Regions from separate parts of the Paenibacillus sp. FSL K6-3182 genome, predicted to be linked through region 3. Evidence: a T-box and tRNA genes for the amino acid it is inferred to sense, from the RefSeq annotation. Region 3 holds a T-box; the other regions hold tRNA genes.
What was found. A T-box is a leader RNA that pairs with one kind of tRNA and senses whether it is charged. The one in region 3 lies ahead of metG (methionine--tRNA ligase), so its partner is inferred to be a tRNA-Met.
Positions count from the first base shown of each region.

Region 1: it encodes a tRNA-Met, which carries the amino acid that the T-box ahead of metG (methionine--tRNA ligase) is inferred to sense. The anticodon was not compared.
Region 2: it encodes a tRNA-Met, which carries the amino acid that the T-box ahead of metG (methionine--tRNA ligase) is inferred to sense. The anticodon was not compared.

Region 1 covers NZ_CP150265.1:3,128,930-3,139,111, forward strand. The annotation lists gene MHH56_RS13400 (HAMP domain-containing methyl-accepting chemotaxis protein) at 1-323, shown strand, start outside; gene MHH56_RS13405 (ABC transporter ATP-binding protein) at 501-1,232, shown strand; gene MHH56_RS13410 (efflux RND transporter periplasmic adaptor subunit) at 1,204-2,268, shown strand; gene MHH56_RS13415 (FtsX-like permease family protein) at 2,272-5,202, shown strand; gene MHH56_RS13420 (ABC transporter ATP-binding protein) at 5,211-6,101, shown strand; gene MHH56_RS13425 (extracellular solute-binding protein) at 6,108-7,613, shown strand; gene MHH56_RS13430 (2'-5' RNA ligase family protein) at 7,681-8,193, opposite strand; tRNA gene MHH56_RS13435 (tRNA-Met) at 8,609-8,685, shown strand; tRNA gene MHH56_RS13440 (tRNA-Ile) at 8,723-8,799, shown strand; tRNA gene MHH56_RS13445 (tRNA-Leu) at 8,821-8,906, shown strand; gene MHH56_RS13450 (RNase H family protein) at 9,106-9,621, opposite strand; gene MHH56_RS13455 (RDD family protein) at 9,842-10,182, shown strand, end outside.
Region 2 covers NZ_CP150265.1:1,258,393-1,268,574, reverse strand. The annotation lists gene MHH56_RS05500 (nucleotidyltransferase domain-containing protein) at 1-9, opposite strand, end outside; gene MHH56_RS05495 (RtcB family protein) at 277-1,695, opposite strand; gene MHH56_RS05490 (nicotinate phosphoribosyltransferase) at 2,029-3,513, opposite strand; gene MHH56_RS05485 (ribose-phosphate pyrophosphokinase) at 3,515-4,324, opposite strand; gene MHH56_RS05480 (NUDIX domain-containing protein) at 4,347-5,111, opposite strand; gene MHH56_RS05475 (Gfo/Idh/MocA family oxidoreductase) at 5,265-6,260, opposite strand; gene MHH56_RS05470 (GntR family transcriptional regulator) at 6,457-6,852, shown strand; gene MHH56_RS05465 (DUF5808 domain-containing protein) at 6,863-8,245, shown strand; gene MHH56_RS05460 (hypothetical protein) at 8,284-8,880, opposite strand; tRNA gene MHH56_RS05455 (tRNA-Gly) at 8,962-9,036, opposite strand; tRNA gene MHH56_RS05450 (tRNA-Gln) at 9,044-9,118, opposite strand; tRNA gene MHH56_RS05445 (tRNA-Asp) at 9,149-9,225, opposite strand; tRNA gene MHH56_RS05440 (tRNA-Met) at 9,266-9,342, opposite strand; rRNA gene MHH56_RS05435 (23S ribosomal RNA) at 9,490-10,182, opposite strand, start outside.
Region 3 covers NZ_CP150265.1:4,496,393-4,506,574, forward strand. The annotation lists gene MHH56_RS19955 (ABC transporter ATP-binding protein) at 1-374, opposite strand, end outside; gene MHH56_RS19960 (zinc ABC transporter substrate-binding protein) at 434-1,456, opposite strand; gene metG (methionine--tRNA ligase) at 1,743-3,734, opposite strand; T-box leader at 3,787-4,065, opposite strand; gene yidD (membrane protein insertion efficiency factor YidD) at 4,130-4,369, opposite strand; gene MHH56_RS19975 (Fur family transcriptional regulator) at 4,387-4,824, opposite strand; gene MHH56_RS19980 (hypothetical protein) at 5,005-5,229, opposite strand; gene MHH56_RS19985 (Hsp20/alpha crystallin family protein) at 5,617-6,042, opposite strand; gene MHH56_RS19990 (spore germination protein) at 6,195-6,422, shown strand; gene MHH56_RS19995 (spore germination protein GerPB) at 6,419-6,622, shown strand; gene gerPC (spore germination protein GerPC) at 6,664-7,332, shown strand; gene MHH56_RS20005 (spore gernimation protein GerPD) at 7,332-7,544, shown strand; gene MHH56_RS20010 (spore germination protein GerPE) at 7,553-7,990, shown strand; gene MHH56_RS20015 (YeiH family protein) at 8,044-9,072, opposite strand; gene MHH56_RS20020 (LysR substrate-binding domain-containing protein) at 9,264-10,151, shown strand.

The DNA of each region.
Region 1 (10,182 bases), 1.4 Mb from region 3:
TGGAAATGGAGCGAGGCAGCGCGCGGGTAGGCGAGGTTCGTCAGAACTTGGATGTCATCGTTGCTTCTATTACACAGATGAGTGAGCAGATTCATGAAAATTCTGCAATTACTCAGCAAATGTCAGCCAGCTCGGAGCAGGTAAGCGCCTCAATGCAGCAAACGGCTGCTACAGCTGCCGTTAATCTGGAGAAGACAGAAAATGTTGCTGCCGCAACGGAAGAACAGCTCGCTTTGATGGATAACATTTCTTCAGCAGCTGTTCATTTAGAGGAAATTGTACGCGATTTGGATCTTGCTATTTCTCATTTCAAGGTGAAGTAAGATAATGTAAAAGCTGTTTTTTATGCGGAGTTTAAGCCTTCGCTAAAAGCAGCTTTTTTTGTTCGAAAAAGGTTTTAAAAAGTTGTTTAAATTTGACGTAACTTTTTGAGCATGTCCTACGTCTATCATGTAAGATGAGAATTATGAAAGTTGGTTGAGGAGGGATCGGAAGCGCTAATGGCCATTCCGCAGGAAGAAGAACAGAAGGTAGAAGAGCAGTTTGAAACGACTGATGAAAGACGCGATCTGCTTAAAGTTATTGATGTAGAGCGAACGTTCCAGGTTGGAGGAACTCCGCTGCCTGTACTGAAGGGCATCAATATGGAGCTTAAGGAGCGTCAATTAGTCATGCTGAGAGGCAGATCAGGCTCTGGCAAGACGACGCTGCTGAATTGCTTGGGCGGGCTCGATACGCCAAGCAAAGGAGAGATTTTATTTAACGGTTTGAAGTTTCACAGCATGAGCGATGACCAACGCACTTTAGTTAGGCGAAAGCACATGGGCTTTATATTTCAAGCCTTCGCACTTATGCCGCTATTGTCCGCACGTGAGAATGTGGAGCTGTCTCTTCGGATGGCTGGTGTACCACGAGCGGAATGGAAGGATAGAGTTACGCAATGTCTTGAACTGGTTGGTTTGGAGCGCCGAATGAATCATCGTCCCTTCGAGCTTTCCGGCGGTGAGCAGCAGCGGGTCGCAATTGCTAAGGCGATCGCCCATAAGCCAATGCTGCTGCTTGCTGACGAACCGACGGCAGAGCTTGATACTGGCATGTCAGCTCAAATTATGGCGGTTTTCCAAAATATTATTCGCACTGAACAAGTATCTATTTGTATGACTACACATGATCCTACGATTTTGGAGGTTGCTGACATTGTCTATGAAATGGTGGACGGAAAATTTATTTAAGCGTTCAATGGTTGTTGTATTAAGTGCTTCTTTGGTGCTTTCAAGCGGGTGCTCCTTGCTTCCCGCAGAAGATGAAGAAGAGGTTATTCCTGAGATTGCCCCTGCACAAATATCCAAAAAGCCCGAGTATGAGGTAACGACGACGACATTAGAAACGTCGATACCGCTGATCGGCAAGCTTATCTCTTTGGAAGAAGAGACGATGTTTTTCACATTGGACGGCAAGAATTTGAAAGAGTTGAATGTGAAAGTAGGAACAACTGTAAAAGCCGGTCAAGTGATTGGTCAGCTGGATGTTGATGTACTGGTCAAAAGCTTGCGGCAAGAGCGGCTTTCATTTAGGAAAATCGAAAATGAGATGAAAGACACGCTTCGCCAGCGTGATGAAATGGATCCGATTGAATTCGAAGGTAAGCTGATTGCTTTTGAAGAACAGAAGCAGAAGCTAGTCGATATGGAAGAGGAAATCGGGAAAGCGACATTAAAAGCTCCATTTGCCGGAACGATTGTATCGCTTAACGTGCAGAAGGGCGATTTGATTAAAGCCTATGCTCCAATTGCAATTGTAGCCGATACGAGCAAGATTACAGCTGCAGCCAAAATTTCTAAGTCAGAGCTAGAAAAATTAGGCGTTGGCATGGAAGTAACGGCTGATATTACGAGCGTTGGTAAATTTAAAGGCAAGATCAAGCAGCTCCCTTACAAAACGGAGGAACAGAACAACGGCGGCGGCGGTGGTGGTTCTGGCGTAGAGAAACCGGAAAAACCCGAAGACTTCTTAATCGTTGATCTTAAGGATTTGCCTAAAAACTTGAATCGCGGCATGCCGCTTTCGATTAAAGTCATTACGAAGCGCACTGAAAATGCTATTGTTATTCCTCCTTCTACGCTTCGTTCTATTGGATCTCGTACGTACGTGCAGGTCATTGAAGGCGAAGTTAAGCGCGAAGTTGACGTAGAGGTCGGCCAACAAACCTCGACGAATATCGAGATCCTCAAAGGGTTGAAACCGGGGCAGAAAGTTGTAGGTCGATAGCCAATGGGAATTCCGCTGTTTCGTTTTTTGTTCCGCAAAATGTGGAACACGCGCTGGCTAACCTTAAGCACGCTGGCTGGGCTAACTCTGGCGGTTGCATTTGCAACGAGTATCCCTATGTATGCAGATGGTGCACTCAAGAGAGTAGTAGCCGAATCACTGCAACAGAAGAGTACCGGATTACCTGCGGGCTCGCTTCTCATGAGATATCAATCACCTGCTGGCGGGAAAACGGATTTAGCAGCGCTGTCGGAGCTTGAAAAGTATATTAAAGATGGAATACCGAAGGAAATTGGATTTCCATTTGGTACGTATGTAAACAGCTATTCAATTCGCGGTGCAGAGGTCGTTCCTGAGGATTCAAGCAAAGTAGACGCAGGACGAAACCGTCAACTGACGATTATGAACTTGTCAGAACTTGAAAAAAATACAGAGCTGACCCAAGGTAAATGGTTTTCAAACACCGAAGGGGATGGAGACATACTCGAAGCAGTCATGTTCGAGGAAGCAATGTATAGAAATGATGTACATATCGGCGATGTTTTTGAATATCCGATATACGGTGGACTGGATCTGACATTGCGAGTGAAAATTGTCGGAGCAGTCAAACCGCTTACTGATACGAGTTCATACTGGTATCAAGGGATGGAAAGCTTGCTGAACACGTTCCAAATAAGCAAAGCAGCATTCGAAAAGACGCTGTTAGCGAATAAAAAAATACCGCTGCATAATGCAAGCTGGTACTACGCATTTGATTTATCAGAAGTAAAAACGAGTCAATTAACACCGTTAAGCAAGACGCTAGAACGCTTGAATATTGAGCTGTATCAGCGTCTTAAGGACACAAGAGTAGAAATTTCTTTTGCATCCACGCTTACCGAATTTAAGAAACAAAGCCTGCAGCTGCAAACATTGCTGTTTACGCTAGCTGCTCCAATGCTTGCGATGGTGTTTTTCTTCATTGCCATGAATGCAAGGCAGTCACTGGATAAGCAGCGAAGCGACATTGCAGTGCTTCGAAGCAGGGGGGCCGGCACACGGCAAATCATATGGATTTATTTGCTCGAAGGACTACTGCTTGGAGGTATCGCGCTTGGAAGCGGTCCGTTTATAGGTTGGTTCATGGCGAAGAGTATCGGATCAGCCAATGGCTTCCTTTCTTTCGTTAATCGGAAGTCCATACCGGTTGGCTTCTCTACTGAGGCCATTATTGCTGGTGGAGCTGCAGTCTTTCTAGCGCTTATGGCGACCATTATTCCAGCTGTTATTTATGCAAGATCTTCAATCGTTAGTTATAAGCAGGATCTGGCGCGTTCTGATCGCAAGCCAGTTTGGCAGCGTTGGTATCTTGATGTCTTGTTAATTGCCGCTGCTGGTTATGGCTGGTATATGTTCAATGAGCGCCAAATGTTGACATTCAAAACAGGCATGACAACGGATCAATTAAACGTACAGCCATTTTTATTTTTTGTTCCTGCCTTATCAATCTTTGCATTTGGGTTGTTTTTCTTAAGATTATTCCCATGGCTATTGAAGGTGTTTACATGGCTAGGACGCAAATTTTTACCGGTTCCGCTTTATTTGACGCTGACTCAGCTTTCACGTTCATCTAAAGGGTATTACCCTTTGATGATTCTATTGGTGCTGACGCTGGGGCTTGGTGTTTATAACGCATCGGCAGCTAGAACGATTGATTTGAACTCCACGGAACGTACGCTGTATAAATACGGAGCAGACGTAACCATTCAAACGGTATGGGAAGGCTCTCCGGAAATTACCACGACGCCTGGCAACAACGGCGGAAATGGTGGTAACGGCGGCAGTGGAGGCAATGGCGGCGGTTCTGGCGGCGGTGGAAACGGCGGAAATGGAGGAGGAGGCAACGGCGGTGGTTCAGGCGGCGGAGGCGGTGGCGGTCAAACCATACCTTCAAAGATGTTGTTCAGTGAACCGCCTTTTGAGCTATTCCGTTCCCTTGAAGGCGTAGAAGCGGCTGCTCGTGTACTACAGACGAAGGGCAGCGTGGTCATTTCAGGCAAATCGATTGGTCAAGGAACCGTAATGGGAATTGATAATGTCGACTTTGCCAAGGTCGGCTGGTTCCGCAATGATTTGTACCCAGTTCATCCGAATTATTATTTAAATAACTTGGGTAAATATGAGCATGCGGCACTTATTCCTTCGAAAGTAGCAGAGAAATATCAATTAAAAATCGGAGATCCCGTGTCAGTTGGATTCGCCGAAGGTAAAGTGGATTTTATGGTCGTTGGCATTTTGCCTTATTGGCCTAGCCAATATCCGGATAAATCTCCGTTTATTATCACGAATTTAGATTATATTTATGACCAGCTTCCGCTTATTCCTTATGAGGTTTGGCTGAAGATGAAGCCTGATGCTAAAGTAGCTCCGATCGTTGAAGCGCTGCAAAAGGCTGGGGTGGAGATAGCAGCTATTAAAGATGTAAGAAGCGAGCTAATCATTCAATCGAAGCTTCCAACTAGAGGCGGCGTATTCGGAATATTGAGCTTAGGTTTCCTTGTTTCGGTCATCATCACATTAGCTGGCTACGTCCTATTCTGGTTCTTCAATCTCTCAGGGCGCGTTGTCCAATTCGGGGTATTGCGGGCGATGGGATTATCGCGAAGACAGCTTACAGGGATGCTGCTTCTGGAGCAGCTATTTACAGCAGGACTTGCGATTGGACTTGGCGTGTTAATAGGTAAAGGAGTGAGCTTGCTCTTCCTTCCTTTCTTGCAAACGACAGAAAACGTTGCAGAAACAGTACCGCCTTTCCGAGTCATATTCGAGTCTAGCGATACGAACCAATTGTTCATAGTTGTCGGATTTATGATGCTGACCGGCGCCTTGCTCCTCTTCCTGCACATACGCAGGCTTAGAGTGCATCAAGCGGTCAAGATGGGAGAAGAACGATGACAACAGCGATGATCGATTGCGAAGGTCTAGTGAAAATTTACAAGACAGACGATCTAGAGGTCGTTGCCCTGCAAGGCTTGAACCTAAAAGTAAACGAAGGCGAGCTAATGGCTATCATCGGCAACAGCGGCAGCGGGAAATCGACGCTTCTGAATACGCTGGGCGGTCTTGACCGCCCTTCAGCCGGCCAGGTGCATGTAGGTCCATGGGATCTTCTGAAGATTTCCGAAGAGGATCTAGTGAAATACAAGAGGGAGACGGTAGGATTTATTTGGCAAAATAATGCCAGAAACCTGCTGCCTTATCTTACTGCCCTCGAAAATGTAGAAATGCCGATGATGCTTTCGGGGAAGGTTGATCGCGCATATGCGAAGCAGCTGCTTGAATGGGTTGGTTTGAAGGAGCGAATGCATAACAAGCTCCATCAATTGTCAGGCGGTGAGCAGCAAAGGGTTGCCATTGCCATTTCATTGTCGAATCGCCCGAAGCTTCTGCTTGCGGATGAACCGACAGGTTCGGTTGATACGGCTACCTCCGATTTGATTATGGGTATTTTCCGCAGGTTGAATCGCGAGATCGGTATTACCATCGTCATTGTAACGCATGACTTGACGCTTGCAGGCAAGGTAGACCGAGTGGTTGCCATTCGCGATGGCTTGACGAGCACCGAGTTTATTAAACGCAATCCGAATATTAATCTTGATGGAGGTGAGGCAGAGCTTCCAGCTGTTAGCAGCGGACTGCAGTCTGTGCATGAAGCCTATGTCGTGGTAGATCGCGTTGGACGTTTACAAGTGCCTAAGGAATATTTATCTGCTCTTAATATTAAAGACAAAGCAACGATGGAATTTGACGGCGAGCGGATTATTATTACTCCGCCTAAATCACTAGGGGGTTAAAACCAAATGAATAATAAAAGATGGTCAGGCAAGCGAATTCGCAAATTTACTTTAGTATCGTTAACACTTACCCTGCTTATTGGCCTGCTTGCAGCGTGCAGCAGCGGCTCAGACAGCTCTACAGAAAAACGGGTTTTACGTATTGGCGTGCTTTATGGCGGTGCGGATAATGAGCCGTATTTCCGTCAGCAATACACGGATATGTATGAAATGTCTCATCCTAACATTGAGTTCCAAATCGTAGGCGCAATCAACTATGATGATCAACGCTTTGAACAGCAAGATCCTGCAAAGCCAACAAAGCAGCCAGATCCGTATGAAAAAATGAAAGAAATGCTAACTGGATCAAATCCAGTCGATGTGGTTGTTCTGGATTACAATATGCTTCGTCGGATGACACAAGACAACTTGCTGCAACCGCTGGATCCGCTAGTAGCACAAGATAAATTCGACTTGTCGGATTATGTTCCAACTGTTGTTGAAGGCATTAAAGCTGCTGGTGACGGTGGATTGTATGCATTGACGCCAACGTTCAACTCTTCTGCACTTTACTACAACAAAAAAATGTTTACTGAAGCTGGTGTAACTCCTCCGACAAACAAAATGGAGTGGACTGAAGTTCTTAACCTGGCACGTCAAGTGGCTAAAGGTGAAGGCGTGGACCGTAAATTTGGATTCTCTTTCAATCGTTGGTCCAATGACGGCTTTAGCAATGCGCAGTCTTATAGCCAAGCATTGCAGCTAAAAATGTGGGATGACAAAGGCGAGAAAATGCTCGTCAATAGCGATCAGTGGGAAAATGTATGGAGCACTGTTGCATCGCTGTATCAAGAAGAAGTGATTCCTACACAAGAATTTATGAATAAAATGTATGAAAAGCAAAATTCCGAAGGCGGCAATGACCCATTCTATGGTGATTTGTTCATCAAAGGCAAAATTGCGATGACGATCGGTGATTATGGTTATATCAATGAGCTTAAGAGAGCTTCGGACAACGCTTCGAAAATTAAAGATTTTGAAGCTGTTGATTGGGACGTTGTGACAGTTCCCGTTTCTCCAAGCGATCCAGAAGTAGGCAGCAGTATTTCATTGAGCCAGTTGATGGGTATTAACAACAAAGCTCAAAACGATAAAGACGCTTGGGATTTCATCAAGTTCTCCAATAGCAAGGAATGGGCTAAGCTGAAATCAAGAAGTCTATATGAAATGGTTGCACGTAAGGAATTTTTGACGCCAATCGGCGGTTTGCAATACAATATTGACGCATTTACTTCACTTAAGCCAATGCCGGCTGTAGATACGGACAAAATCTTCCGTGAGAAACCAGGCGTATGGGAAGCTCAACAACCTGGCTATGAATTGTTCCAGGCTGTAATCGAGAAGAAAAAATCTGCTCGTGAAGCGCTAGCTGAGTGGGAAACACGTGGAAACGCGGTTTTGGAAAAAATTAAAAACAATCCAACTGGAGAAGGCAACGGCGGCGGAGTCGAAATTATGCCAATGCCAAGATAATTTGAAATAAGGAAAAAGCCCGTAATCGACCTCTGCGTCGTTTGCGGGCTTTTTCCTTAATATTTGTCTAACCTCGTAATAGAAAGGACTGGTAAGCGGTCCAAGAGCCGTTCTCGGTCTGATACATCAGGTGTATGCGATCAATTCTCGAAGTAAGATCAATGGACTGCATGCGCAGATTTCCGAATAAATCATGCAGCTCATCAGCTGAGATTTCTTGCCCTATCGTGACATGTGGCGTGAAAACATATTTGGGCTCGACAATGGCCAGCGGACCGCTGCATACGCTCTCCTGGAGCTTCTGCATGGAAACGGTGTCTTCAAGCGCTAAATAGAGCACATGACTTACAGGGAAAAAAGTAGATACACGGTTCAAATGGATAGAGAAAGCAGGCAGCTTAGATGTTGTTTGCTCTAAATGAGCGACTGCAAGCTGCAATTCATCGTCTGACCAATCTTCTGCGTATCGTACTGTCAAATGAGCAGGCACAGCTGTGTAATGCGGATCATGGCGTCTTCGCCAGCTATTAGCGAAGTCCTGTACATGCTTTTCGGGGAAAACAACAATTCCATATAACATGGTCTTCAGCTCCTTCGAAATGACCTATTTTGAGTATACCCCATTTGCATGTATGATCCCAATTTTGGGGTATTCTAATGTATACAGCCTTTATTGGAGTGATAAGCATCAGCTTCTCCAATAAGATAGTGGAGGGATGACATGAGATGGGTATATTGGGTTCGCCTATATGAAACCAAATTTCAAGCGGGTTGTTTGGTTAGGAGAATGGAGAATGACGGTTGGATGTATGGCTATGAAACTCCGCATGAGGTAGAGGTATTTCGATCCCGAAAAGGGCGATACGGAGTGAGGTTTATACCATAAAAAATAAAAAGAAAATAAATTAGAATATTTTGCTTGACTTAAAACACACCTATATAGTATATTATTTTATGTCGCCAATTCAACTGGCTTTGCTCAAATGGATATACGTCGCGGGGTGGAGCAGCCCGGTAGCTCGTCGGGCTCATAACCCGAAGGCCGCAGGTTCAAATCCTGCCCCCGCAACCAACCTTTCGATGAATACGTTGAAATATACGTTTTTCGAGGGCCCTTAGCTCAGTTGGTTAGAGCGGTCGGCTCATAACCGATTGGTCGGGGGTTCGAGTCCCTCAGGGCCCACCATAAGCAAAACCTTTACAACATGCCGGGGTGGCGGAACTGGCAGACGCACAGGACTTAAAATCCTGCGGTGGGTGACCACCGTACGGGTTCGATTCCCGTCCTCGGCATACCTCGAAGACATTGACGAGTCAATGGTTTTCACGAAGTACATAAGATGTACAAACGATAAAAGAACCTCCTTTATAGAATCTGACTTGTCAGTTCTAAGCAAAGGAGGTTTTTTTATTGTTAAGTACTTAATATCTAGCGATTTAATTAAATATGTTAATTTCTAAAGTTGTTAAGTAAATTAGAGGCTGGCAGTAATTAATTTATAGCAGCTTGTCTCGCAGCATTATGGGCTAACCTATGGAGGGTATTGTTTTTCTTGTGCTTGCTTATGTATTTTATTTGTATGTGAACGTTGGGATACATATTATTTAAATGATGTAGAACTGCCAATATTTCATCTCTAGCATCTTTATGATGTGAATGAGAAAAATAATCTTTTGATAAAATGTTTGCGATTTGACTGCAATCAGTATAGATAATAGCGAACTTCGGCTCATACTCCGTCAGCGCACTTGCAAGTATTTCTAGACTGTAACGAACAGCAAGCAATTCACCGTAATTGGAACCTTCAATATATTCCATCATAATTTTTTTGGCGGTAACGCGTATTGTTCTATTGAAGACAAAACAACAAGCTGCTCCATGATTATTTTGCGCAACGAAACCGGAGTAGTCACAATACAAACAAATCATACTCTTGTTCACAATGTTTTGTCTTAAACGGGGATTGGCATATGCTCTTTTTATTAGCAATTCTGTTGTAGTGTCCACAAAATCTATCCTCCAGATTATATTCCTTCTTTCATTATTTTAATCATCGTCAAAAAAGAGATGGGTTAGTCTTCAAACGGGAATGCCTCGAAATATTTTTTACTTTAAGGATAGGCGAATGGATTAAGGTATACATCGGAGCTGATAAGCGTAAGTTTTAATAGGAATGTGTCTGAATAAGGGAGTAACATTAATGATGTAATACTGGAGGGGACTCGGCATGAACGCAGGTTTTTGGATTCGATTAGGAGCTTCGTTGCTGGATGGCATTATTATTGGCATTCCATTAGCCATTATTTCATTATTATTTACAGGAGGTAATGAAGGTAGAGATTATTTTACAGATGTGGTCTCATTCCTTTACTCGTTACTGGTTCCGGTATTTTGGAGCGGCTATACCATTGGGAAAAGGATATGCGGCGTACAGATTAGAAAGCTGGATGGCTCACCTCCAGGTATAGGCACCATGTTATTGCGTAATGTTGTCGGTGGACTCGTTTATGGATTAACATTAGGTATTGCTGTGATCGTCAGCGCCTTTATGGTAGGTTTGCGCGAGGA
Region 2 (10,182 bases), 3.2 Mb from region 3:
TTTGGTCATTCTAGACACTCCTTTACTCAGCTTCTTCTTGCAAAAAAAAAAGACCATGGACAAGATCGTCCATAGTCTAGGAAAAAGAACAGTCAGCAATGCAGCTAACACGAGGTCAGTACACGCTTCCCTTCAAATACCAAACAACGGGTCCGAGGAGTGGAGCTATTCTCTTTGCTTCGATTAAAAGAATTGTGCCGTTCATCATTTACGTTAACTAACTGTACTTCTAGATATTGGTTAAACATTCTCCTCGTCCCCCTTCTTTTCCTTTATTTACGTTCCTTTGACAGCAGCTAACGGTTTGCATTTCGCTACGACCTGCGCAAGCCCCGCTCCGACTACACTCTCAATGATTTGATCTACATCCTTGTATGCCTGCGGTGATTCATCGACCAGCGACTCCATAGAGCGCTGGTTTACGACGATTTCATCATCCGTGCCTACACGCATTGCAATAGCGACCTCTTCTACCGATACGAGCTGCTTCGTTGCGTTCCGTGACCTGATTCGTCCTGCGCCATGACAGATGGAATAATGATTCGCTTTCCCTGCAGCACTTCCGACCATAATATACGAGGCAGTGCCCATCGATCCTGGTATAAGCGCCGGATGCCCCGTGCTCCGATACGGATCTGGGTTATCCGGATGTCCTGCCGGCAGCGCTCTTGTTGCACCCTTGCGATGAATGAAATAGGATTGCTCATCCTGTTCTTCCTCCCATGCGTAGTTATGCATGAGATCATACAGCGTGCGCAGCTCGAATTTGGAGCCGAACACATCCTTGCCCGCCTCCAAGGCAGCGTATGCAATCAGGTGGCGATTCACGACCGCATAATTCAAGGCCGAGTACATGAGGTTGACATACGTTTGACCGAGCGGATGGGATAACGGCGCATACAGCAGCTTAGGATCCGCGGTGCCTATGCCTTCCTGACGCATCATTTTGGCAATGTCCGTGCTGCAATATTGACTGACCGCACCGCCCCAAGCCCGCGAGCCGGAATGAATCATAATGACCACTTGGCCGTCGAACAGCCCCCATGCTTCGGCAATTTCTCTATTTTCCTCAGCAATTTCAATCGCTTGAATTTCTACAAAATGATTGCCGCCGCCAAGTGTGCCGAGCTGGCGATGCGCGCGATGCCAGACAACTTCCGGAAACTTATCCAGCACCTCTTCGTCAAAATCAAAGCGGCTGCTCTCCACATGGGTTAAAGAGGTAGCTTTGCGCGGCGTGTAGGCATCTGGAATATATTTTTTTGGCAAGCCGTGCAAGCCCTTCTTCACGATAGTCTCAAGTCTAATATCTGAGAAGTAACCTCTTGCATGCTCCTCAACTGGCATATATTTCTCAATAGCCTTAACCAGCTTACGCCGCAGTTTCACTTCCTTCAAATCATCCTTATGCAGATTTGTTAGCTGTACGCGCATTCCGCATCCGATATCGCTGCCTACGATGGAAGGAGAAACGTAGCCATCACTCGTATTCCATACCGCTGTTGTACCGATACAGGTTCCCACGCCAACATGCACATCAGGCGTATAGCTCATATATACTTGATTCGGTATTTGTAAGTTGTTGTTCGCCATTTCAAACACTTTATAATCCAAGGACGCGAATAGCTCTGGTCCTGCATAAACATGCACCTGCCCCGAAGGCAGCTTAACTTGCTGATAATACGTTTCTTTCATATCCGATAATCTCCTCAAAATTCAAATAAACACAAAAAAGCCATGGACCCCAAAAAGTCCATGGCTTAATCTTGCGCCTTTATTTCCCAATCGTTGCAGCTTGCAGCATACAAGATTTTAGAAAATAGTCACAGGCCCCGTAGAGGCCGATGAAATGGACTTGCTATATTTAGTTGCATGATTACGTTCTAAATTTAGTCCGAACATTGTCATCGACCTCCTTTCATTTGATTTACATCATAATAATCTGATCACCCAACTTCTGTCAACACATTTATAATAAACCAAAAATAAGATGCTCGAGGGAGCATCTTATTTTCACGGATAAATAACTTATAAATGAGCCAATAAGTTCGCGCGTACTTCAGCCAGCGTCAAATCGCGAACTAGCTTCCCATCTTCAAACACTACTTCCAGCTGATCCTCTGCTTTACGAGCTTCATATTCCTCTGCGCTAAGATTGTCAGTATAGGCAAATTTCCCATCCTGCTCCGTAACGAGGACAAGACCTGTCTGCGACTTCTTCACGCCATTATCTGTTTTGGGATCCTTATAGATTTTGCGCTCCTCGCCATTCACAATCGTAAACGTCGATTTTAATGCGAAGCCGAATGTATCCCGCGTGTTGTACTGGTAAGTAAACGAACCGATACCATACACCATATTCGTCGATGCAAAACCTTTTGCTGCCAGCTTCTCGCAAATTTCCTTGCAGCGCGAAATCGTAATCGCATCCCCATAGATTGCCCCGATGTGGCTATCTAGCTGCTTATACCCCTTCTCCGTAACCGTACCGCCAAAAATATCCCAGAGTATTTCAATAACGCCTTTGCGCTCGAATTCACTCTCTCCATCCGGGTCGCCGCAAATGATTTTGACCGGATCTCCGCTGTCGGGACGAATGACTACCTTGCCGTCCCTGCTCATAATGTCATCCTTCAAGCCGCGAATGACCACGTCCAGCACACTCCATAAATCCCAAGTATCCGATACGATCGAGACAAAGCCATTTGGGTATACCTCTTTGATCAAATAGCGGTACGATGCCATCTCATCGCGTCCGTGCGCGCACATAACGCTATGCTCGGTTGCCGGAATCGACGTACCCACCAATTCCTTTTCTATATTCGCATTATAATAGTTTTCCAAATACAATATCGCTGGTATTGTATCTGTTCCCGTGAACGATAGGAGATGGCCTGCGCTGCTGCCGAGCGCCGATTCAAGCGCACCCATGCCGCGCATCGAGAAATCATGACCTTGGAACGGTACGCCTGCTGTATCGCCGCTTGTCTGCAGCGCATAGGCTTCTAAAATTTTGCGATATTCAAAAGCTAGCGTAGCGCTCGTAGCCGGCATCCACAGCTGGCACGACATCAACGTCTCCAAATAGTTCGTCAGCCAGAAAAATTCAGGCTTCGTGTTCTCAATAGTCAGCATTGGTACTCTTATCGGTACTAATGCACCTTCTTTAATTGCCTTAATCTTGATCGGCAAATATCCAAGATCGTGCAGCTCCTCAATATGCGATGCATCGGGATTCGCTTCTCCAAGCGCAAATTGAATGAGCCTCTTGTACTCATACGCTACCTCTGCCTTTGTTCTTGCAAAGAAGTGCTCATTAAAATAATCGATGAGATATTGTTTTATAAACGATTGGAAGCCAAAAGCGACAACCTCGTTAATATCATCTAGTCGGCTTGTGCGAGCGGTCCACGTCGAATAAACGAGCTCCGTTCCTTTTGGATACTGATTTTTATGGCTCACCTTGTAAAAGTCACATAGCAGCGTAGCTGGATAAACGAATGTTTGCGTCATGTTATAGGCCTCCCATTGCGAATACGTGAATTTTGTCATGCTCTGCTTGATGAAGTATGGTATCGGTCGTATACACCTTATCAATAAGATCAGTTTCTAATATTTTCCCTTTATAGATCGAATGCTCGCAGTGTCCTACCAGCAAATAAATATGCGTGGCTCCAAGTACCTTCAGCTTCTCTGCGCTAAGCATAAACGTGCCGCCATACGAACAAAGATCATCAACAATGATGGCCTTAAAGCCCTCGCGCGGGGTATGTCCAACGACATCCAGACTCTTGATTTGGCCGGTCTGAAAATCTCTCGCTTTATAGCCTACCAGCTGCTGGTAGCCTTGAACCTTGCTGTAACGTTTCTGCGCCCCTGCATCTGGAAAAAAAAGATAGTCCTTCTCCGAATCAAAACCTACTTCGTTCGCGACTTGCTCAAGCAGCTGAATCGTTGGATATTTGCCGATACTGCGATCGATCAGCGCCAGCGATACATCGGAATGCGGCTCGATAATCGTAACCGACTCAAAGTTCATGTTATTAATAAAGGCAGCTGTATATTTTAACGTAAAGGCAGAAGTACCTTCGACTCGATCCATTCGGCTGTACGGCAAATAATAAATGGTCAACGTACATTTAACGCGCCGATCATCCAGGTAGCTCTTGATGAACATCAGCTTAACCAGATCGCCATCATTCTCATATTTCCATACGATCGTATTGAATTCCGCCATATGCGTTAGAATTTCATCGCCGTTTATGAGCGTCTCCCCATTCGGAAACTGTTTTAACCCAAGCTCTACTCCATTAAACCTCAGCATGACATCACTCTCCTCGTAGCGTTCAGCTATAAATAGACAATCTTGGCTCTTCCTTTGTAAAAAGGTACAATTGCGCTGCTCGCTGCGAATATTGATTGGATTGCTTCGGATTTCCATTCGTATCCGTCGCCTCTTCAATAATCGTGCTGCGGCTTTTCGTTGACGTCAATTTGCGAATGAAATTTTTCTCCTCAAAATCAGGAACAACCGTTTTTATTACCTGATACAGCTCACTAAGCGTAAACTCCTCTGGCAGAAACTCCTTCGCTATCTTCGTAGTCAGCATTTTCTTGCGAATCTCTTGCAGCGCGTCGGTCAAGATTTGCTTATGGTCAAACGCCAAATCCATTTGAAGCGCTTCTTCGACTGTAAACAATTGCACATCCGATGCATCTACAGCCGCAGCCCTTTGTTCAAGTGTACATTCATTAACGAGCGCTAGAAAAGCATGCGAGATAATCCAGCCCCTTGGATCACGGCCAGGCGTGCTATACACGTTAAAATATTCAATATGCACGTCCTCAACCGCTGTCTCTTCTTGCAGCTCGCGTATAGCACAGTCATATACCGTCTCATTTTCCATCGTAAAGCCGCCTGGCAGCGCCCACTGCCCTTCGAAGGGCCATATATTCCGCTTAATCAGCAGCACCTGCAGCTCCCTCGTAGGCAGCGCCTTCTTAGGCGTTTGCCTTTCAGTCGTTACGATCGTAAAGATGACGATATCTGCTGGTGCGCCATCAGGTGATCGGTAATGATCTGCTGCGTAATTGGATTCATTTTCGACCATTGCTGCTGCACTCCGATCCATATCATTTATTCAATTTGATATTATCATAATGACATTATTAATTTCCTTTGTCAACGGCTGCTGTGAAAAATAGGCAATTAGTCACGAATAAGTATATAAAAAAAGAAGCGGCTGCACACCGCTCCTGTTATATTATTTCGTTTCTATAGCATCGGCAGGGTAGACGAGTCCAATCTGCTTTCTTGCCTCATCCATAATTTCCAGCGTTACGAGTGAATTTGCAAACGTGTTAATGGATGACTCCGTACGTCCAGCTTTAATCAGCTCGATAAATTCCTTCGCTTCATAGTACATCGACTTGCTATTTGAAGGCTGCGAAATATCTTCGCTTGTTCCGTTGCGGTATTGGATTTCAACCTTCCCTATTTCACTAATCTTGTCGATTACGATACTGCCGTTCTCCCCTTGAATCTCCGATGGCAGCGATGAATGTGTAATTTTGGAATACATGATGACCGCATCCATGCTCTCATACTGAAGAACGATGCTTCCTTCCCCATCCACGCCAGAATCCAGCATGACACCAGTCGCTTTAATCACATCCGGCTTGCCAAATAAGGCTACAAGCGGGTAGACGCAATAAATGCCAAGATCCATAAGCGCCCCGTTTGAGAATACAGGGTTAAAAGCATTAAGCACCGTACCCGCCTTATAGGCATCGTACCTAGACGAATATTGGCAATAGCTCGCAAAATAACGCCGTATCGTTCCAAGCTTGTCGATGTTGTCTTGAACAGCCTTAAACCCTGGCAGCATCGTCGACTTTAACGCCTCCATGAGCAGCACGCCGTTTTCCTTCGCAGCCGCAATCATCTGGCGCAGCTCATGCGCATTCGAAGCGATCGGCTTCTCGCAGAGCACATGAATGCCATGCTTCATACAAGCAATCGCATGAGCGGCATGAAATGAGTTTGGACTAGCAATGTATACCGCATCAATTTGTCCACTTGCCGCCATCTCTTCGATATCCGTAAACGTAGCAGCAATACTATGTTTCTCCGCAAATGTACTCGCTGTTTCTATCGAACGCGAATAGACAGCAGCTAGTTTGAAATCTTCAACCTCGCGCGCCGCAGAAATAAATGACTCCGTAATCCAGTTTGTACCGATAACGCCGAATTTGATCATAATCGTCTCTCCTTGAAAAATATTTTTATTGGCTAATCGCTTATTATATTTTTATGAAATGAGGAAAATCTTCTTCTGTTTATTATAGCCATGCCAAGGACTGCCTGTCCAAATGATTCAGCTGCATTTTGACATTTTGTATAATCTGTATTAACATCTCTAATACAAATGATACTTTATTGCTAGGGGTGATCCGATGATTATGACGCTCGACTACAACAGTGATATACCGATCTACGTCCAGCTCCGCAACCAAATTGTCATCGGAATTGGCGTAGGCGGACTCAATTATGGGGAGAAATTGCCAACGGTAAGACAGCTCGCTGATGATTTAGGGGTAAATGCCATGACCGTGAACAAAGCCTATGCCCTTCTCAAAAACGAGGGATACATATCTATTGATCGCCGTCATGGGGCCAAGGTACGCACCGAATGGAGCAAGCAAGCTGATTTTAGCCAAAAGCTGGAATATGAATTAAAGCTTGTTATTTCTGAGGCTAGTCTTAAAGGTATCGAGCAAGAACAATTTATGCACATTTGCTCGAACATCTTTAAAGCCGCAATGAGCAAAAATCATCCCCTGCCAGAATAGGAGACCTTTCATGAACAATATTATTTTAATCGTTCCAGCAGCTATTGCCTACATCACTATTCTTGTTATGTTTTTGAAGCAAGCCGTACCAAGCAATCATATATTGTTTGGCGTTACGTTTCCTGCACATGCCTTCGAGGATGCAGAAATGAAGCAGCTTCAAGAAAAATATAAAAAATCATATTTTGTGTATGCTGGCATTACGTTAATAACTTTAGTGCCTTTTTTCCTGCTCGATAAATACTTTTCGTTAGCCTTTACTTACATGCTGCTTTGGTTTGCAATTTTTTTGTATACATCCAAACTTCCTTTCAACAAAATCCATCATAAAGCCGCTGCTCTCAAACGGGATAAACAATGGTTTGTCGGAGAAAAACGAGTGATCCGTATCGATACCAAAGTAACGCAGCTCAAAAAATCGATGCTTGTTTCTCCCTATTGGTTCCTAATTCCCGCTCTTTTATCTGTCGTCCCTATTATTGTTTCCTTGTTTAAAAGCGACGTTCTCTTAAAAATGACCGGCATTGCCTCACTCGCGATGACAGCGATCTTATTCGTCATTTACACTGCCTTTGGCAAAATGAAGACGAAGGTATACAGCAAAAACCACGACATCAACGCCGCTATTAACCGCGCAGCACGTCGTTATTGGTCCATGCTTTGGCCTAGCCTTGCTGTTTTTGAGAGCATTAATGCTTTTGTTGCCTATATGATTTTAACACAGGGAAGCTCGCTGAGCTTTACGCAGTGGATGATTGGTATTGTCATGGTATCCCTCTTGCCGCTGTGCAGCATCTTTTTTGTACATAACAAGATACAGGCGGTTGAAGAAAGCCTTGCGGAAACAGACGGCCAAAGTATTGTAGCCGATGACGACCACTACTGGATTAATGGCTCTACTTACTACAACCCGGATGATCAAACGATCATGGTTCCTAAACGTGTTGGAATTGGAACAACGGTCAATATGGCAACCCGAGCCGGAAAATGGATTCAATACGGCGGCATCGTGCTGGTCCTTGTGATCGTCATTCCTTTGACTGCTTTTATTGTACAATCTGACAATACGGCTCCTACTCTAACTATTAAAGAGGACGGTATCGTGTCCATCGATTATCCTTTATATGATTACAGCTTTAATTTAAGTGACGTTAAGGGAATTACGCTTGAAGAAACGCTCCCAAGCGGATTTAGAACAAATGGCACAGCGACAGCCGAATATGCCCGTGGCAACTTTTCCTTAGAGAAGCTGGGTGCTGCCAAGCTATATGTATTTAAAAACTCACCGCCGTACATTACCATGCAGCTTGACGGCTTAACCGTTATTTTTAATGAGAAAGACGCCGCCAGAACGAAGGAGCTTTTCGAACAACTAATGGCTAGTAAGCTTTAATGCTCATACGGTACTCAACTGCTTTTATGTTCGTGCTATTAGAACGCGTCTCCACCATACACAAATTGATCCAGAGATGCTAAAGACTGCTCGTTCAGAGGCGTGGAGTTGTCAAAATAAAGCACTGAGGATGCTGGAATGTTCCATTTCAGCTCTCTCCTCACTAAAGATGGACTAAACTCGCTCCAGTTGTCCAGCTTATACTGATCGAGTATAGATCCCCTTTGCACAATTCGTTCATAATGCACCTTGTCGTCACGGAGATAAACGAATACGACCTTTACCTCAACGTCTGATAAAGAGGCCCCGATTGCGAAGAGCTCCTGCTCAATCCAGTCAGGGGTCTCTGTTTCTTTCGTGAAGGGCCCGATTACAAATATATCGCCGTCATTAGCAATATTCTCAAGTGCAGCATCCATCGTAATGCGATAGCCTAAATCGCGGCACAGTTTCTTATAGAAACTTGAATCTCGGTCATTCGGATCAAGTCCTGCAAGCGTCATAAGCGCAACGGCTGCCGGCCTAAGCACCGTATCCATATCAATAATGGCCACACTGCGCCTCTTCGCCAGCGCTTTCGCTAATGTCGTCTTGCCTGCTCCTGCACCGCCTACAAAAAATACTAATTTGCGCATCGCGAACCCCTCATCATTATTAATGTCTTATTCATAACAAAAAAACACCCTGCATTGCAAGATGTTTTGGATGTGTAAAATTGGAGCGGAAGACGGGAATCGAACCCGCGACCCTCGCCTTGGCAAGGCGATGCTCTACCGCTGAGCCACTTCCGCATATAAATGGCTGGGGATTCAGGGATCGAACCTGAGAATGACGGAGTCAAAGTCCGTTGCCTTACCGCTTGGCTAATCCCCAACATATATTTTGTTACTCTTCTTGTAAAAGTGGCGGAGCTGACGGGATTCGAACCCGCGGTCTCCTGCGTGACAGGCAGGCATGTTGGGCCACTACACCACAGCTCCGTATGTAAGCTCGGATAAATCCGAAAGTGAAACCTTGGTTTGGTTGCGGGGGCAGGATTTGAACCTGCGGCCTTCGGGTTATGAGCCCGACGAGCTACCGGGCTGCTCCACCCCGCGTCATTTACTACTAAAACTATTCATTTACAGAACGATCACTAATGCACGCATTAGCAAGTTGCGCCCTGAAAACTGGATACGAAAGGTAGGCTTGCTGAAGCCTTAATGCTGCTGTCTACTGGATGTATGGGTCGCAGTAAACGTGTTTAGGATAAGCCCTCGACCGATTAGTATTCGTCAGCTACACACATTGCTGTGCTTCCACCCCGAACCTATCAACCTCGTCGTCTTCAAGGGGTCTTACATACTGGGAAATCTCATCTTGAGGGGGGCTTCACGCTTAGATGCTTTCAGCGCTTATCCCGTCCGTACTTGGCTACCCAGCGGTGCTCCTGGCGGAACAACTGGTACACCAGCGGTACGTCCATCCCGGTCCTCTCGTACTAAGGACAGCTCCTCTCAAATTTCCTGCGCCCGCGACAGATAGGGACCGAACTGTCTCACGACGTTCTGAACCCAGCTCGCGTACCGCTTTAATGGGCGAACAGCCCAACCCTTGGGACCTACTTCAGCCCCAGGATGCGATGAGCCGACATCGAGGTGCCAAACCTCCCCGTCGATGTGGACTCTTGGGGGAGATAAGCCTGTTATCCCCAGGGTAGCTTTTATCCGTTGAGCGATGGCCCTTCCATTCGGTACCACCGGATCACTAAGCCCTACTTTCGTACCTGCTCGACTTGTAGGTCTCGCAGTCAAGCTCCCTTATGCCTTTGCACTCTTCGAATGATTTCCAACCATTCTGAGGGAACCTTTGGGCGCCTCCGTTACATTTTAGGAGGCGACCGCCCCAGTCAAACTGTCCACCTGACACGGTCCCCGAACCGGTTTCACGGTTCTAGG
Region 3 (10,182 bases):
TTCTTAAACAGCTTGCTTCGCCCATAAAGGCCTGACAAGACGACCTCCCGAACAGTAGCTGGGAACAACGGATTTAATGTGTTTTTCTGCGGGACATATCCGATGCGCTCCCACTGCTTAAATTTGTCTACTTTCTCACCAAACAAACGGATCGTTCCGCTCGTTGGCTTTATCAATCCAACGATCATTCGCAGCAGCGTCGTTTTTCCAGCGCCATTCGTGCCGATTAATCCGATAAAGTCCCGTTCTTTCACCGCGAAGCTTAGCTTTGATATAACTGTCTGCTGTTGATAAGAGAAGGAGACATCCTCCAATGAAATAACCTCTTGGTGACAGCTTGCATCCGCATTTGTCATTCGATTTGATTGCGCCATAATTTATCTCCTCACAGCAATGCGGAGCATAAATCAGCTCCGCAGGTTTGCCTTTTGCTCTATTGTAATGCTTGCACAAGATTTTGCAAGTTTCGTTCCATTAGGGTTAAGTACGTGTCTCCCGCTTTTTCTTGATCCGGCGTTAGGCCTTCGAGCGGATTAAGCACCATTGTCTCAACGTCCGCTTCGCCTGCAAGCGTTTTGGCAAGTTGATCTGAAACTAATTCTTCGAAAAAGATATATTTTACATCGTTTGCTTTAACAAACTTCGCAATTTTGAGCAAATCCTGTGCACGCGGCTCAGCGTCAGGGCTAAGCCCCATGATAGAAATTTGCTTCAATCCGTAATCACGAGCTAAGTAACCAAACGCTTGATGCGAGGTAACGATGTTTTTGTTCGATGTTTGTGCAAGCTTTGCCGTGTAATCCGCATCGATTGCTTCGAGCTTTCCTTTTAGTGCCTCGTAGTTTTTCTCATAATCTGCTTGGTTTGCGCTATCGGCTTCAATTAAGCTATTTTTCACATTCTCGGCTAATGTAAGGGCTGATTTCGGACTAACCCAAGTGTGCGGGTCCAAGCCGCCATGTTCATGTGATTCTTCATCAGCATGTTCTTCTTCATGTTCATGATCATGCTCATCTTCATTACCCTCAATTAATGGAATGCCTTTGCTGATTTCTTTGGTCACGACTTTGCTGTCTTTGGACAGGCCTTTCAGAAATCCGTCAACCCAGCCTTCTAGTCCCGCTCCATGGTACAGAAACAGCTGTGCCTTCGACGCTGTATCAAGATCGCGGCTCTTTGGTGTCCAATCATGCGGCTCTACGCCTGATGCTACTAGATTAACCGCTTTGACATGATCTCCGCCAATTTCCGATGCTAGAAAAAATAATGGATAGAAGCTGGTAACGACACTAACTTGTTTCCCCTCTGCTTGACCAGTTCCCGTGCTGCCGTTCGCTGGTTGGTTTGATGAGCCTGAATTATTCGTATTATTGCCGCAAGCCGCTGCAAAAAGCAGCATTGCTGATAAAAGAAAACTAAGCGCCATAGGTCTTGTCTTTGATTTCAGTCTATTCATTTTGATTTCTCTCCATTCATCTTTCTCACTTGTTCGTAATCGTTATGATTACGTTTTGTATTATACGATGACCTGAAATAGACTGTCAACCTAATTTCTTAGCAAAAGCTAGTAGAAGTTTCCTACCGATCATGACTCACAGCTGCAATTTAATCATATAGATTATCTTTATTGACCAAAATGATATGAATTATGATTGATGCTAATTTTTGAAGAGCAGCAAAACATAAAGGCACCCCAGAAGTTAAACAACCTCAGGGGTGCCTCCGTATATGAACAAATGAACTTACTTCACAACAGCGCCGTTTGGCATATTGTCAGGAACCGTTGCAAGTGTAAGCTGATCGCCATGTGATGCTGCAAGAATCATTCCTTGCGACATTTCGCCGCGCAGCTTAACCGGCTTCAAGTTTGTAACGCAAATAACTTTGCGTCCAACCATTTGCTCCGGTGTGTAAAACTTAGCAATGCCGGAAACAACCTGGCGCTGCTCATACCCAAGATCCAATTGAAGCTTCAGCAGTTTATCTGCTTTGAGAACTGGCTCTGCAGAAATAACCTGAGCAACGCGAAGCTCTACCTTTGCAAAGTCATCAATTGCAATTTCATCCTTGCTCTCAGGCGCAGCCTGTGGTGCTTCATCCGCTGCCTTCGCCGCATTTGGCTGCTCAGCTGACTGCTCTGACTGTGTACCGCCGCTCATTGCTGCTGCGATAAAAGCAGACTCCTCTGACGTATCGAGGCGTGGGAACAATGGTGTACCCTTGTTTACTTTCGTTCCGCCCGGCAGCGAACCGAATTGCTTCGTGCTCTCCCATGAAGTTAGTTCACCTTGCTCAAGTCCAAGCTGCTTCCACATTTCCCTTGGAGAATGCGTCAAGAACGGCTGCAGCAGAATCGATACGATTCGCAGCGATTCCGCCAAATGATGCATGACCGATGCTAGCTGTCCATTTTTGGACTCATCTTTAGCAAGCGTCCACGGCTGTGTCTCATCGATATATTTGTTCGTGCGGCTTACAAGCTGCCAAAGGGATGACAGCGCCACGGAAAACTCCATATTTTCAAGCGCTGACTCTACCTGAACGATCGTTTCACTCGCAAGCTTCTGCAACGATTCATCAAATTCGGTTACACTGCCTGCAAATGGCGGGATCACACCGTCAAAGTATTTATCGATCATCGCTATCGTTCGGTTAAGCAGATTACCAAGATCGTTCGCCAAATCGAAGTTGATTCGTTCAACGAAATTTTCTGGCGTAAATGTTCCGTCTGCGCCAAACGGCACTTCTCGGAGCAAATAATAACGAAGCGCATCAAGTCCGTAACGATCGATTAGCATTACTGGATCGACAACATTGCCTTTGGATTTTGACATTTTGCCATCCTTCATCAGAAGCCAGCCATGTGCAAACACCTTCTTAGGCAGCGGCAAATCGAGCGCCATCAACATGATTGGCCAATAAATCGTGTGGAATCGAACAATTTCCTTTCCGACCAAATGTACGTCAGCCGGCCAGAAATCACGATATTTCTGATCATCGCCTTCATTTCCGTAGCCTAATGCCGTGATATAGTTGGAAAGCGCATCAATCCACACGTAAATGACATGTTTAGCGTCTCCAGGCACTTTAATACCCCAATCAAACGTTGTACGCGATACAGCCAAATCCTCAAGGCCCGGCTTAATGAAGTTGTTGATCATCTCATTCTTGCGTGATTCCGGTTGAATGAAATCTGGATTGTCTTCATAATATTTGAGCAAACGATCAGCATAATTGCTCATGCGGAAGAAGTAGCTTTCTTCTTTTACAAGCTCAACCGCACGTCCGCAGTCTGGGCATTTGCCGTCAACCAACTGACGCTCGAGGAAAAACGACTCACAAGGCGTACAGTACCAGCCTTCATACGTGCCTTTATAAATATCGTCCTGTTTGAGCAGCTGAGCAAAAATTTTCTCAACAACAACCTTATGACGATCCTCCGTCGTACGAATGAAATCATCATTGGAGATTTCCAGCTTCGCCCACAGATCTTTAATGCCTACAACGATATCATCAACAAATTGCTGCGGGGTTTGGTCCTTTTCCTTTGCTTTGCGTTCAATTTTCTGTCCATGCTCATCTGTACCCGTCAAATACCATACATCATAGCCGCGCAGACGTTTATAACGTGCCATTGCGTCACCAGCCACCGTCGTGTAGGCATGTCCAATGTGAAGCTTATCGCTCGGATAATAAATCGGCGTTGTAATATAAAACGTATTTTTTTTCGTCATTTTTACTCCTCCTATTGCATTAGTCTAAAAAAACGCAAAAAACTCCCGTCCATCATGGGACGAGAGTTTGAACTCACGCGGTACCACCCAAATTTCAATCCGGAAATGAGCGGTTAAACCGCCACTTCAAGAAAGCTTCGTGTGCCGCCTGCATGGCGGCTTGCGCCGTTAACGCCAGCTTCGCGTCGCTCCCTTACCCAGCGCTGCCGCTGAAGCTCGAAAGCGAATCCTCCCGGACCATTTTCCAATGGCGTCCCTTACCGGCTTGCACCATGTTTCCCGGCTCTCTGAAAAGGTTCTGCTATTGTACTTATCCATTCCTCGGACATATAAATAAAACCAAAACTAATTTTACCACTTATAAATCAAAATATACCCAAATAGAGCCCTCTCTGTCAAGGAGCATCTATGTTGCTGTCTTTTGCAGGCGGAACGGGATCATAACCACCAGCATTAAAGGGATGGCACCTGGCAATTCGCTTCATAGCAAGCCACGAGCCCTTAGCCGCTCCATGCTTCTCGATCGCTTCGAGCGCATACATCGAACAGGTCGGATAGAAACGGCAAGATGGCGGGGTCAAAGGTGAAATCACTTTGCGATAAAAGAGGATCGGAGCTTGAGTCACTCTTTTCATTACCCGTTTCTCTGACATTAGGCCTCGCTAACTGCTGACTCGTCTTGTATGCAGTCTTTGCAATATCCGAACACCTCGAATTTGTGTTTCACAACTCGGAAATCATCAGGAACATTCGTTTGCTCCATTGGGCAGAAGGTAATGGGATAAGTCATCCCGCACTGCAGGCAAATCATATGATGATGATGTTCATTCTCTCTGCAATGCAGCTTGAACTTACCGCCATCCTCAAAAATAACCTGCTCCAGCACACCGAGTTCTTCCATCACTCGCAAATTGCGATATACGGTATCAAAGCTTAATCCCGTATACGATTTCCCCATATATTCATAGACTTCCTTCGGAGCCAAATAACCCTGTGTCTCAGAAAAAAGCTTTGCGAGCGTTTTCCTTTGATCCGTTATTCTCAATCCTTGACTAGACATGCGTCGTATAATGTCTTCCATCGTATGCATATGTCGAACCTCCGGACTAAAAATTGTATATCTCCATAATGACGAACAAACTTAAAACGGCTAAAGCCGCCTATGGAGGCTTAGCATTCGTTTCGCGGAGAATTATATAAGTCCATTATAAGCAATAAAACTTATAAAGTCTTATATTTAAAAAAAGCTCTCGTCAATGAGAGCCTCCATTTAACCATTTAATCTCATGTTGATCATAAAGCTAGCTGACATCGCTACAAATAACAAGATACTAATAATGCCGACGAGCTTCCGCCTAGTATTGAGCTTATTAATTAACGCGGAATCATTGGAGAGCCGTTTCGATTCCGAGTACGAGCGATGCATAAACATATAACTGATAATGGAAACGACGAACAGCATGTTAATAAAAAACCATATAATTGTCCAGGTCAAGCCCTTACCTCCGGTCGTGATCAGCTATAAAAAATTATAGATACCACTTATTTAATATGTACATGAAGACTACAAAACTCACGACCGCTCCTGCAAAACTAAACCAGCCTGTACGAAATTTTTGCTGAAACATCCGCAGGATACCAAAGCTCAGCAAACCGAAAATAAGCATTAAAAAAACGATTCCAAGTATGAATAACGAAGCAGAAACACTGCTTACATCGACTAAGGACACTGAACACACTCCCTTTTTACTAATATGTACATGTTCATTAGACATTATAAGGGATAGTGAAGCCTTTAGCCAGCTGTAATACCTGTCGATTTCGTGACAAAAAGAGCACATCTCATCTAGATTTGTGCCCTTCCTGTTCCTCCATACGTTAACTACCAGCGAATAATCGCTTCATGATAGGTACGATTGGTTGGCCTCTTCTGAAGCTTCACGTGCATAAAATTGTCTTTCACTAATGTTTTGCACACCTTTGGCTTCACAAACTTAGGCAGCTTGATCGTCTCCGGCTTACCGCTCGGCAGTCCATCCAGGCGCAGCCGATCTTCCCTTACGAACAACCGCAGCTGCTCTTTATCAAAGCCTTCCGGCAATGTAATCTTCACATTCAAAAAATGACGTGTTTCAGAAAAGGCGGCTGAGCCTCCTCCAATCATAACACCAGCCGCTTCGGGCAGTGCTTTGGTCATCATTTTACGCACATATTGCTCTACCCAAGCCGGTTCGCGCAGCAGCTCAAAGCCTTTCGGCATCTGCTGCTTCTCCATCCACCGTTCCATATCATCCCATTTAGATGCCACAGCAAACACCCGCCTTCCAGCACTTCTACCAGCATATGCGCCTTGAGCGTTTCAGGATACTTTCTGGATAGTAACCTCTGGGCGAATGCCGCATAAGCTATACCATAAACAATCCATTTATCAAAAATCATCTATACAAAGGGAGGATGCTCATGCCAGCTGTCGTAGGTTTTGTCAAAATTGTTAGCGTTGGCTCCGGCTCCATTATTCAATTTGGAGACGCCCTGGAAGTGTCGCCAAATAGCACTTCCAAGACGTATGCGGGATCAGGATCATTCCTAACCGGAAGCTTAACGAACTCAAATAACGCTGTCAGCGCAACAAACACCCTTGATCCGGATGTGCAAGATAGCTCGAATAATGATGTGAGTGCAATATGAGCCTGACCATTCATCAGCAAATTACAATTCATCAGCTACGTGTCGACAGCATATCGAACAGCTCCGTCCTGCAGGTCGGCAGTGCCGGATCCATACGTTCATTGTCACAACTCTATAATTCGGGCGGGTTCACTGAGCCTGCTCCAGAGTTATCCTCAGATAATCCGCTTTCCTTCGTCCCACTGCCTAACCCTACTTAAGCGGAAATTAGAACTCATTACGAGTAGGAGGTGCAAGTATCATGCAGCAAAACAATCCACTTTCCCCGTGGCAAATATGGTCACTTGAAGTACAAAATAAGCTTAACGAGCATTGTGAGCGGCTGGATGCACTTGAAGCAAAGGTCAACGCTTTATGTGAACAAGTAAAGCAGCTCGAAGCGCGCCCTACTTACCATATAGACGGCATACAATATCATTTTGATCAATTGAAAGTTGAGAAGCTGGACGGCACACTGAATATCGGGATGACCGCGCCAGGCATCGGAGATGATTCTATCCCTGGAAGCATTGAACAGATGACCGTATCAAATACGCCCGCTTTCCCAACTGCAGCCTCACCTACACCGCCGCAAAATGGGCTATACAATGATATTTATGCTGGGATGACTCGCTATTTGGATATGGAAGCTCAGCAAAAGCTGCTTTCCTACGAAAACGAGCTTCAAATTCCACTAGATCCTTATCATCGGCAAATTATTATAAATGATGTCCGCAAACAAGTGCCTGCTCGCATTCAGTACTATATGCAAAAAACAGATCGAGGCAGCGATACTCAACCAGCCGCGATTGATAACAATGCAGTCACAGCTACCGTTCTGTCCAAAACAAAAAGGGATGCCGACGCTGCATTGCTCGCATATATGCGAGAGCTGCAAAACAACTCCCCATCTACCGGAGGAATGTCATAATGCTGTATTTTAAAGTCGTTAATCATCTGCTTAGTGTTGGTCAAATTGAAGTGCTCGGCGTATCCAGTGCATCGATGCTGCAAGTTGGAGACACCGATAACGTAAACTTATATTCAATGTTCGATACACCGCCTGAATCTGTCATCGTTGGACCGATTGCTCCGTTTCCGCTTCCGGAAGAAGAATCTAGCGGCACTTTCGGGGGAAGCTAGGTGGCATCATGAATCGAATCAATGATCAATCTATCAATACCTTTCATGTTCGAACCGCAACTGTTGGGTTCTTGCGTATAATATCCGTTGGTCAGGCAGGTATTGTACAGCTTGGTGATCGCGCTGTGACGAGCGCCAAGCTTCGAGCACTAGCAGTGCAGCGGAAAGAAGATCATCTGATTTCAGGTGAAGTTTTTTTTGAATCCTATGAGCTTTTTTCACGCCCGCTGCCCGTTATCAGTGATCCGGAATTTGATAATGCTGGTGGTATTGAGCTGTTTCGAACCAATTGTGCGCCGAATATTACAGTCGGATACATACAAGTCATTGCATCCGGCTCAGCAGCGAGCATTCAGATCGGCAACGGAGTGACTCTGAACGGAGAATCACGAATCAAGCATATTCGGCAGTACCCCCGTCAAAATTCCGCTCTCTCTCAAGGTTGAGCAAATAAAGTCCGCTAAGGCGCTGTATGCCTGCGGACTTTTTCTTGTCTTTTTTATGCCAATTGAAAAATATGCACAAGCAGCAATCCGAGCCCGGCTAGCAGCACAGAACCAATGAATCCCGCAATAAATGGTTTTTTTCCAAGCTTCTTAAATACGACAAAATCGACGCCGAGACCAAGTCCTGCCATTGCCATTGCAATAAGAAAATAAGCGGCGACAATCAGATTCGCAGTAGCTGCGGCAGGAATTATGCCTAACGTATTAACTCCGCTCATGGCAAGAAATCCAACGATAAACCATGGAATCGGCAATTGCTTTAAGCTCATTTTTTGTGCTTTATGGGCTTTGCGGCCATTCCAAATTCCAATAATAATCGCAACTGGGACAAGCAGCGCTACGCGAGTCATCTTTACAATAACAGCCAAATCAATCGCTTCTTGTCCTCCAGGTGCCGCGGCAGCAATAACATGCGCAATTTCATGTAATGTTGCACCCGAGAAGATACCATAACCTGCGTTGCTTAAATCAAGCACGGGGTACAATACGGTATAGGCTAGAGTAAAGAGCGTTCCTAAAATCGCAACCGTTGTCGCACTCACTGCTGTTTCATTTGGACTTGCCTTCAATTGTGGAGCTATCGCTACAACAGCTGCTGCACCGCAAATAGCTGTACCGCAGGCTGTGAGAAGGCCTAAATTTTTATCTATTTTCATCCATTTGCTTATTCCATATACAACAAATATCGTAAAAACAATGTTAATAACGGCAAGCACAAATACCTTTGGTCCTGCATGTAAAATATCATTTAAATTCAGGCGAAGCCCCAGCAGAATAATTCCGAATCGCAGCAGTTTTTTGCTTGAAAACGTTATGCCGCTCGTCGCTTGCACTGGCAAGCCTATCCATGCACGACAGGCTATCCCTAATAAAATAGCGACAACCAGCTGACCCATAACGTTAAAAAAAGGAAGCATCGCGATTCCTTTCGCTGCTATTGCAATACCCATCGTATACGCTAATCCTTGTATAAAACCAAAACCATTATTCGAATGACGAATTAAAACATTTTTTATAATCATCGATTTCACCTCTGCAACTTGTGTTTAGCAAGTGTTCCTGTTGCATTCACTATAAGGCTCGGAGCAGACAAAGTGAAATACCTATTCCCTATCTTTATCATCAGGAATCCTAATGATTAAATTGCCATTCATTCGTTTTTTCCTTATAGTTACGTTATATTCAAGAAAATCGCAATCAATAATGAGGGATAATGATGATCATTGAGGCACTTCGAGTATTCGTTACCGTAACCGAGCAAAGTCATTTTTCAAGAGCTGCAGATCTATTGAATATTTCTCAGCCAGGGGTAAGCCTGCATATTCGAAATTTAGAAAATGAACTTGGAGCGAAGCTGCTGCATCGCTCTCCTAAGCAGGTTCGGCTTACCGAAGCTGGTGACATTATGTACCAACGGGCGAAGCAAATTTTATCTTTATATGAGGAAGCGAAGCAGGACATACAGCTTTTGCAGGATAAAGTGACGGGCAGCTTGCAGATAGGAGCCAGCTTTACGATTGGTGAATATGTTCTCCCAAGCCGGCTTGCTGAATTTGCTGTTCAATATCCGCTTGTTACTATCCAAACGACAATCGGGAATACGGAGGAAATTGTTCAAGCAGTGCGTTCCAACGAACTGGATATTGGTCTCATTGAAGGCGATACAAGCGCGTCAGATTTAATCGTTACGCCTTACATGAAAGATGAAATGATTCTGATCGCTCCTTCTACACATCCGCTCGCAGCGGAGCGCTTCATTGATGCCGAAATGTTGCAAAACCAAGTATGGGTACTGAGAGAAGTCGGCTCTGGCACTCGCGCTTTTAGCGACCAGTTCATACGTGATGCGCAATTAACCCAAAAACGCTCTTACATTTTTAATAGCAGCCAAAGTGTCAAACAATCTGTTGTATCCGGTTTAGGAATAGCTATGCTGTCACGCTGGGTCGTAAAGAAGGAATTAGAATCGGGAGAATTGATCCAGCTTCGGTTGAGCAAACAGCGTTTCGAACGTGATTTTTCTATTATCCGACATAAAGAAGGAGCAGCTACAATGGCTGTATCCATGCTGCTGCAACGGCTTCTAACCCTTAATGAATAAACAGTTTGAACAAGCCGTCTATTCCTATTAG